DNA from 3 places in the Streptomyces sp. NPDC043952 genome. Region 1 is predicted to be linked to each of the others. Evidence: riboswitches for the same ligand, from Rfam matches in the RefSeq annotation. Region 1 holds a riboswitch; each other region holds the start of a gene.
The links. Region 1 has a riboswitch for cyclic di-AMP ahead of AC069R_RS28040 (transglycosylase SLT domain-containing protein). Riboswitches for the same ligand answer to the same signal wherever they lie in the genome.
Positions count from the first base shown of each region.

Region 2: another riboswitch for cyclic di-AMP. It lies ahead of AC069R_RS16510 (M23 family metallopeptidase); the one in region 1 lies ahead of AC069R_RS28040 (transglycosylase SLT domain-containing protein).
Region 3: another riboswitch for cyclic di-AMP. It lies ahead of AC069R_RS28385 (M23 family metallopeptidase); the one in region 1 lies ahead of AC069R_RS28040 (transglycosylase SLT domain-containing protein).

Region 1 covers NZ_JBWKES010000034.1:45,769-48,023, reverse strand. The annotation lists gene AC069R_RS28045 (polyprenyl synthetase family protein) at 1-132, opposite strand, end outside; cyclic di-AMP (ydaO/yuaA leader) riboswitch at 674-892, shown strand; gene AC069R_RS28040 (transglycosylase SLT domain-containing protein) at 896-1,381, shown strand; gene AC069R_RS28035 (HAD family hydrolase) at 1,427-2,239, opposite strand.
Region 2 covers NZ_JBWKES010000012.1:80,336-82,590, reverse strand. The annotation lists gene AC069R_RS16515 (M16 family metallopeptidase) at 1-818, shown strand, start outside; cyclic di-AMP (ydaO/yuaA leader) riboswitch at 1,096-1,256, shown strand; gene AC069R_RS16510 (M23 family metallopeptidase) at 1,270-2,013, shown strand; gene AC069R_RS16505 (GntR family transcriptional regulator) at 2,210-2,255, shown strand, end outside.
Region 3 covers NZ_JBWKES010000035.1:46,859-49,113, reverse strand. The annotation lists gene AC069R_RS28385 (M23 family metallopeptidase) at 1-910, opposite strand, end outside; cyclic di-AMP (ydaO/yuaA leader) riboswitch at 920-1,088, opposite strand; tRNA gene AC069R_RS28380 (tRNA-Met) at 1,388-1,461, opposite strand; gene AC069R_RS28375 (dihydrofolate reductase family protein) at 1,508-2,255, opposite strand, start outside.

The sequences.
Region 1 (2,255 bases):
CCCCGTGATGAAGGGGACCTCGCTCTTGGTGGCCTCTAGCAGGCCCTCCTCGACAGCCGCCAATCCGGCCTGGACATCGGCTTCGAGAGCCTGGTCCCGCACGCTCAGCCCGAACGGCCCGACGACGGTCACGAGGGGTCTCCTGTCTGCTGGTGTCTGCTGGCGATTACGCGGTTTGTCGATAGGTCGCTGCCATCACTCAAGTCAGCGTATCCGGTCCGGTTTCGATCACCGAGAGCGCCCACCCTGCGCCCACCCGTCCAGTCCGGGACGTATCGGGTCATGACTGGCATACCCCCGGTCGAATCATCACAACGGACATTTATCGATTTAACAGGTAATCGGGACCTTCGGGAACTTCTTCGCGATCCCGAGAGGGGCGGAGCACCGACTCCACCCCGCCGGGGGACGAATCCCCCATGCCCGATTTTCCACAGTTTGCCATTTCGTGAATTGGGTCACCCGACCGCGTTCCCGCGGGCGGCCCGCCGACACCTCCGCACGCCTTGTCGCGCAAGCGAGTTGAGCGTTGGCATTCGCAAAGGATCAAGTACCCCATAGGCTGCTGATCAAGGTCAAATGCCTCGATATAACAATTCCGCGCTTGTTCCCGGCATGCGCTCTCGCATACCTTCCCGAGCCATCGGGCGGACGCCGAATCCTGCCGCCGCCCGTACACCCATCGACGAACTCATTCGTACGGCAGGAGCGGGGGACCCAGGTAAGTCGCCGGACCGGACGACTCACATGGCGCAGCGCGTGACACAGCGCGCCGCACCGCGTGTTCGCACCGGGACGGCTTGGGGTCAAGCCACGCCTCTCACCAGGCACGGCCGGGCACCTCCCCGCCCGAACCCGACAGCTCACCTCGCAGGCGTAGGAGAGGAACGTCCCCATGTCTGCTGCCGTTCAGCCGCGCCGCACCCGTGCCAACCGTCTCGTCCGCCTGATCGCCGTCGCCGGCACCGGCGCGGCCGTGCTCGCCATGCCCCTGGTGGGCGCCGCCACGGCGTCCGCCACCACCGGCACGACGTCGGCCGCCACCACGCCCGCCGGGTACCCGAACAACCTCGACGGCTGGATCCGCGAGTCCCTCGCGATCATGGCCCAGAAGGGCATTCCGGGCTCCTACAACGGCATCTACCGCAATGTCATGCGCGAGTCCTCGGGCAACCCGAACGCCATCAACCTGTGGGACTCCAACGCGGCCAAGGGCATACCGTCCAAGGGTCTGCTCCAGGTGATCGACCCGACCTTCAACGCGTACCACGTGGCCGGGACGTCGTTCAACATCTACGACCCGGTCGCCAACATCACCGCCGCCTGCAACTACGCGGCCGCGCGCTACGGCTCGATCGACAACGTCAACGGCGCCTACTGACCGTCGCCGGGCCCCTGAGGGCCGTGGCACCACCGCTGCTCCCGGTCACCCGGCCGGGAACAGCCTTTCGAGGACGACGGCGATGCCGTCGTCCTCGTTCGACGCCGTGACCTCGTCGGCGACCGCCTTCAGCTCGGGGTGGGCGTTCGCCATCGCGACGCCGTGCGCCGCCCAGCGGAACATCGGGATGTCGTTGGGCATGTCGCCGAAGGCCACGGCGCCTTCCGCGGGGACCCCGAGCCGCTCGGCGGCCAGCGCGAGCCCGGTGGCCTTGGTCACCCCGCACGGCTGGAGCTCCACGGTGCCGGGCCCCGACATGGTGACCGTGGCCAGCGAGCCCACGACCGAGCGGGCCACCGCCGCCAACTCGTCGTCGGACAAGGTGGCGTGGCGCAGCAGGACCTTGCTGATCGGCGCCCGCCACAGGTCGTCGCGCCGGGCCACCCGGACCGCGGGCAGGGTCGGGTGGGGCATCCGGTATCCGGGTTCGATCAGGGTGAGCCCGTCGGTGCCGTCCTGGTCGACGGCGGCGAACACCGGGCCCGTCTCGGCCTCGATCTTGCCGAGCGCGGTCTCGGCCAGCTCCCGGTCCAGCCGGACCGACCACAGCATGCGGCCGGACGCGGCGTCGTACAGCTGCGCGCCCTGCCCGCACACCGCGAGCCCGGTGGCGCCGAGGGCGGTCAGCAGGGGGCGCACTCTGGGGGCCGGGCGGCCGGTGACCACCAGGTGCCGGGCCCCGGCCCGCGCCGCCCGCGCGAGCACGGCCAGCGAGCGCTCGGAGACGGTGTCGTCGCCGCGCAGCAGCGTCCCGTCCAGGTCGGTGGCGATCAGTGCGTACGCGGGGGAGGCAACCATGATCAGAGAATACGGA
Region 2 (2,255 bases), on a different contig from region 1:
TCGACGCGGCCGCCGTACGCGCCTTCTACGACCGCCATGTGCGCCCCGCCACCGCCACCGCGGTCGTGGTCGGCGACCTCACCGGCATCGATCTGGACGCCCTGCTCGGCGAGACCCTGGGCGCCTGGACCGGCACGCCGGGCGCGCCCCGCCCGGTGCCCGCCGTGACGGCCGACGACACCGGGCGTGTCGTCATCGTGGACCGGCCCGGCGCCGTCCAGACGCAGCTGCTCATCGGCCGCGTCGGCCCGGACCGGCACGACCGGGTGTGGCCCGCCCAGGTGCTCGGCACCTACTGCCTCGGCGGCACCCTCACCTCCCGCCTGGACCGGGTGCTGCGCGAGGAGAAGGGCTACACCTACGGTGTGCGCGCGTTCGGGCAGGTGCTCCGCTCCGGACCCGACGGCAACGGCGCCTCCATGCTGGCCATCAGCGGCTCCGTGGACACCCCCAACACCGGCCCGGCGCTGGACGACCTGTGGAAGGTGCTGCGCACCCTCGCGGCGGAGGGCCTGACCGACGCCGAGCGGGACGTCGCCGTGCAGAACCTCGTCGGGGTCGCGCCGCTGAAGTACGAGACCGCGGCGGCCGTCGCGGGCACGCTCGCCGACCAGGTGGAGCAGCACCTTCCCGACGACTTCCAGGCGACGCTCTACCGGCAGTTGGCCGCGACGGGCACCGTGGAGGCCACCGCGGCGGTCGTCAACGCCTTCCCGGTGGACCGCCTGGTGACGGTTCTCGTGGGCGACGCGTCCCAGATCAAGGCGCCGGTGGAGGCGCTGGGAATCGGCGCGGTCGCCGTGGTGTCGGCCGAGTAACCACCCGCGCGGGCAGCCCCCTGGGGGCGGTGCCCGGACAGCGGATCAGGCCCCGACAGGGGATGGGCCCTGACGGCGATGGGGCCCTGACGGCCTACGGGTCGTCAGGGCCCCACTTTGTTCCACTCTCTTCCCAAGATGTCCGGATTGGGGCGGAGGTTGCCCGTCTGCCCTGTGGGATGCGCTACAAAAGCCGCCTTCTGTTTGAGGATTGGCGGCCGGTCCGCTTAGCGTCGTCCGGGTTGTCCGTCGGGCAGTGCGCCGCAGCCGCGGCACCGGACAGCCATCGCCGAGTCCCCGAGGCGCGAGCCAGGGGAGCCGGGGACCCACCTGTCCCTGGGGTGAATCGGGCCCGTCCGCGCGCGAGTGCGGGGCCCGTAGGAGACCTTCCTGCTCCTAACCCGTCAGCTAACCCGGTAGGCGAGAGGGAAGGAAAGGAACAGCCACGCACATGGCGTTCGCATGCGCCACCGGGAAGCACCGCAAGCCCGGCCGGGTCAAGCGCACCACCGCCCAGGCGGCCGGTATCGCGGCCCTGACCACCACCGGTGTCATCGGCACCCTCGCCGCGTCCCCGGCGCTCGCCGCCGAGACCCCCGTCGAGCAGACCGGCCTCACCCCGGTGCTCACCGCGAGCGACGACCTCGCCGAGCACATCGACGCCCAGGCCGTCGCCCAGCAGCGGATCGCCGAGCACGAGGCGGCCGAGAAAGCCGCCGCCGTGCGCGCGAAGGAGGCCCGCGAGGCCAGGGCACGCGCCGCCCGCGAGGCCGAGCGCAAGCGGCTGAACGCCTTCGTCGCCCCGATCGCGCACTCCTACGTGTCCACCGGCTACAAGGCCAGCAGCTCCCTGTGGTCCTCCGGCTCCCACACCGGTATCGACTTCCACGCGATGACCGGCACCCCCGTGCACGCGGTCGGCGCCGGCACGGTCGTCTCCACCGGCTGGGGCGGGGCGTACGGCAACCAGATCGTGCTCCGCATGGCCGACGGCATGTACACCCAGTACGGCCATCTGTCGTCCATCGGAGTCACGGTGGGCCAGCGGATCACCGCGGGCCAGCAGATCGCCCTGTCCGGCGCGACCGGCAACGTCACCGGCCCGCATCTGCACTTCGAGGCGCGCACCGGCCCCGACTACGGCTCCGACGTCGATCCCGTCGCGTACCTGCGCGGCCACGGCGTGAACGTCTGACCGACCGCACGCACCGAAAGCCCCGCCCTCCCGGCCGGGGCTTTCGCCTTTCCCGGACGTTCTCGCCCGGCCCTGTCCAAAAAATATCCATGGATCGAGGCCCGCCGTCGGAAATTGCGGCCCGGTGGAATAGAGTCACGGAAAACACGCGTTCGTCGTCGGCGTCGTGTCGCGGGCATTAAGGCGGAGGTCTGTCATGCGTATTCCGGCGCAATCGGTGTGCACGGCGATCCGGGACGATA
Region 3 (2,255 bases), on a different contig from region 1:
TGACCTTCTGGCCGACCGAGACGTTGATCGAGGACTGGTGGCAGAACCACAGCTCGGTGCCGTCGTCCAGGGTGAGGACGGTGCGGTAGCCGTAGGCGCCGGCCCAGCCGGCCTGGGTGATGGTGCCGCCGTGGACGGCCTTGATCAGGGTGCCGGTGGGGGCGGCGAAGTCGAGGCCGGTGTGGTAGCCGGAGGACCACATGGCGCCGGGCTGCCCGAAGGTGCCGGTGATCGTGTACGAGACGACGGGCAGCGTGTACTGCTTGGCGAGCGCGGCCAGCCGCTTGGCCTCGGCCGCCTTCTTGGCGTCGGCCTCCGCCTGCTCCTTGGCGTCGGCGGCCTTGGCGGCGGCCTCCTTCTCCGCCTTGGCGGCCGCCGCGTCGCTCTGCTGCTGGGCGGCGGCGACCATCGCGGCGGTGGCCTTGCTGTCGGCCTGGCCCTGCTGCTGCTCGGCCTGGGCCATGATCCGGTTGCGCAGGGCCTCGCCCGCGCCGGTGTCCGTGGCGCCCTCGGTGGTCCGCCCGAGGTCGGTGAGCGCGGTGGCGGTCTCGGCCTTGGGCGTCTCGGCGGAGTCGTCGCCGAGGAAGTGCTCGACGGTGGACAGGTGCGGCACCGAGACGTCCGGCAGGTCCGGCATCGAGACGGAGACCGGCGGCTTGCCGGGGTTGGCGCTGGCGATGCCGCCCGCGCCGACGGCGGCGATCACGCCGACGCCGAGGACGGTGGAGCTGCGGGCGAAGCCGCCGCGCTGCTTGGCGACGCGGTGGCGGCCGCGGACCGGGGCGACGGACTCCTCGCCGGGGTTCCACTCCTCCCAGGGGCCGTCGCCTTCGGGGCCGGGGCCGAACGACTCGGGTGCGCGCTGAGCGGGCACGAACGGTGCTTCGGGGGCGGGCCGGTTGGACGCCACGGGGGCGTGCTCCTTTCCTTCCTCCGCCTACCGGGTTAGCTGACGGGTTCGGAGCAGGAAGGTCTCCTACGCGCGTATACCGCTCGTGGACTCGGCTGAGTCCGCGGTGGTGTCCGCGTGATTCACCCCAGAGGTGGTGGTTCCCCGGTTCCCTCGCGGGATTCGGCGCGTGCGCACGGAGCCGCCTCGGGTGACGGCTGGGACGACCGCGCTGCGTTATCGAACGTTAATAGACCGGAGGGGAACTTTCCAAGCCGTTCGGCTTGATCATTAAGGTTCAAACCCGTGGACTTACCGCCCAGCGGGCCGCCAAACCGGGCGAGTTGACCGCCGTTCACGAGTCACCCGGTTTTTGATGGTGACTCAGATGTTATGCGCTGGGCGGTCGAACGGTCACGGGGGGTAACCCCCCGTTCGAGGCCCGGAAAACACCCAGGGCCGGAATCCATGAACTGGATTCCGGCCCTGAGACATCAGTAGCGGGGACAGGATTTGAACCTGCGACCTCTGGGTTATGAGCCCAGCGAGCTACCGAGCTGCTCCACCCCGCGGCGATGTCTCTACTGTACGCCATCACCAGGGCGGAAAGCACATCGGTTACGACGGGCCCCCGGATCGGCCGGGCAGATGCCGGTTCGGCGCCTTGGCCAGCGGCTCGTACTCGGGCAGGACGACGACCTCGGCGCCCGCGGCCGTCAGCACCCCGGTGCCGTCGGCCGCCACCACGAAGGTGTCCGGCTCCCGCCAGGCGGTCACCACCCGGCGCACCCCCGCCCGCAGGATCAGCTCGGCGCAGGGCGCGGGGCGCGAGGCGCGGCGGGCGCAGGGCTCCAGGCTGCTGTAGACGGTGGCGCCGGGCAGCCGCGGGTCGGCGGGGTCGGTCTTGGCGAGCGCCGCCTCCTCCGCGTGCACCACCGGGTCCCCGCCCTCGCGGGAGTGGCCGCGGGCCAGCTCGGTGCCGTCGGCGGCGACCACGACCGCGCCGACGCTGAAGGCCGTTCGCGAGGGCGGGCACAGCGCGGCCAGCTCGCAGGCGGTGCGCAGCCAGTGCCGGTCGGCGGCGGTGAGCACCGGTCCGGTGCCGGGCGCGGTGGGCTCGTAGCGCATCAGGACGACGTCCTCGATCCGGCGGGACTCGACCAGCCGCAGCCGACCCTCCTGGTACCGGCCGGGTCCGAACAGCCGCGGGGCGGCCGGATCGCCCACGATCAGCGGGGCGACCACGAGCTGGAGTTCGTCGGCGAGGCCCTGCTGGAGGAGCTGGGTGTGCACGGCCGCGCCGCCCTCCACCATCAGCCGGCCGACCCCGCGCTCGGCCCGCAGGTGGCCGAGCAGGGCCCGCCAG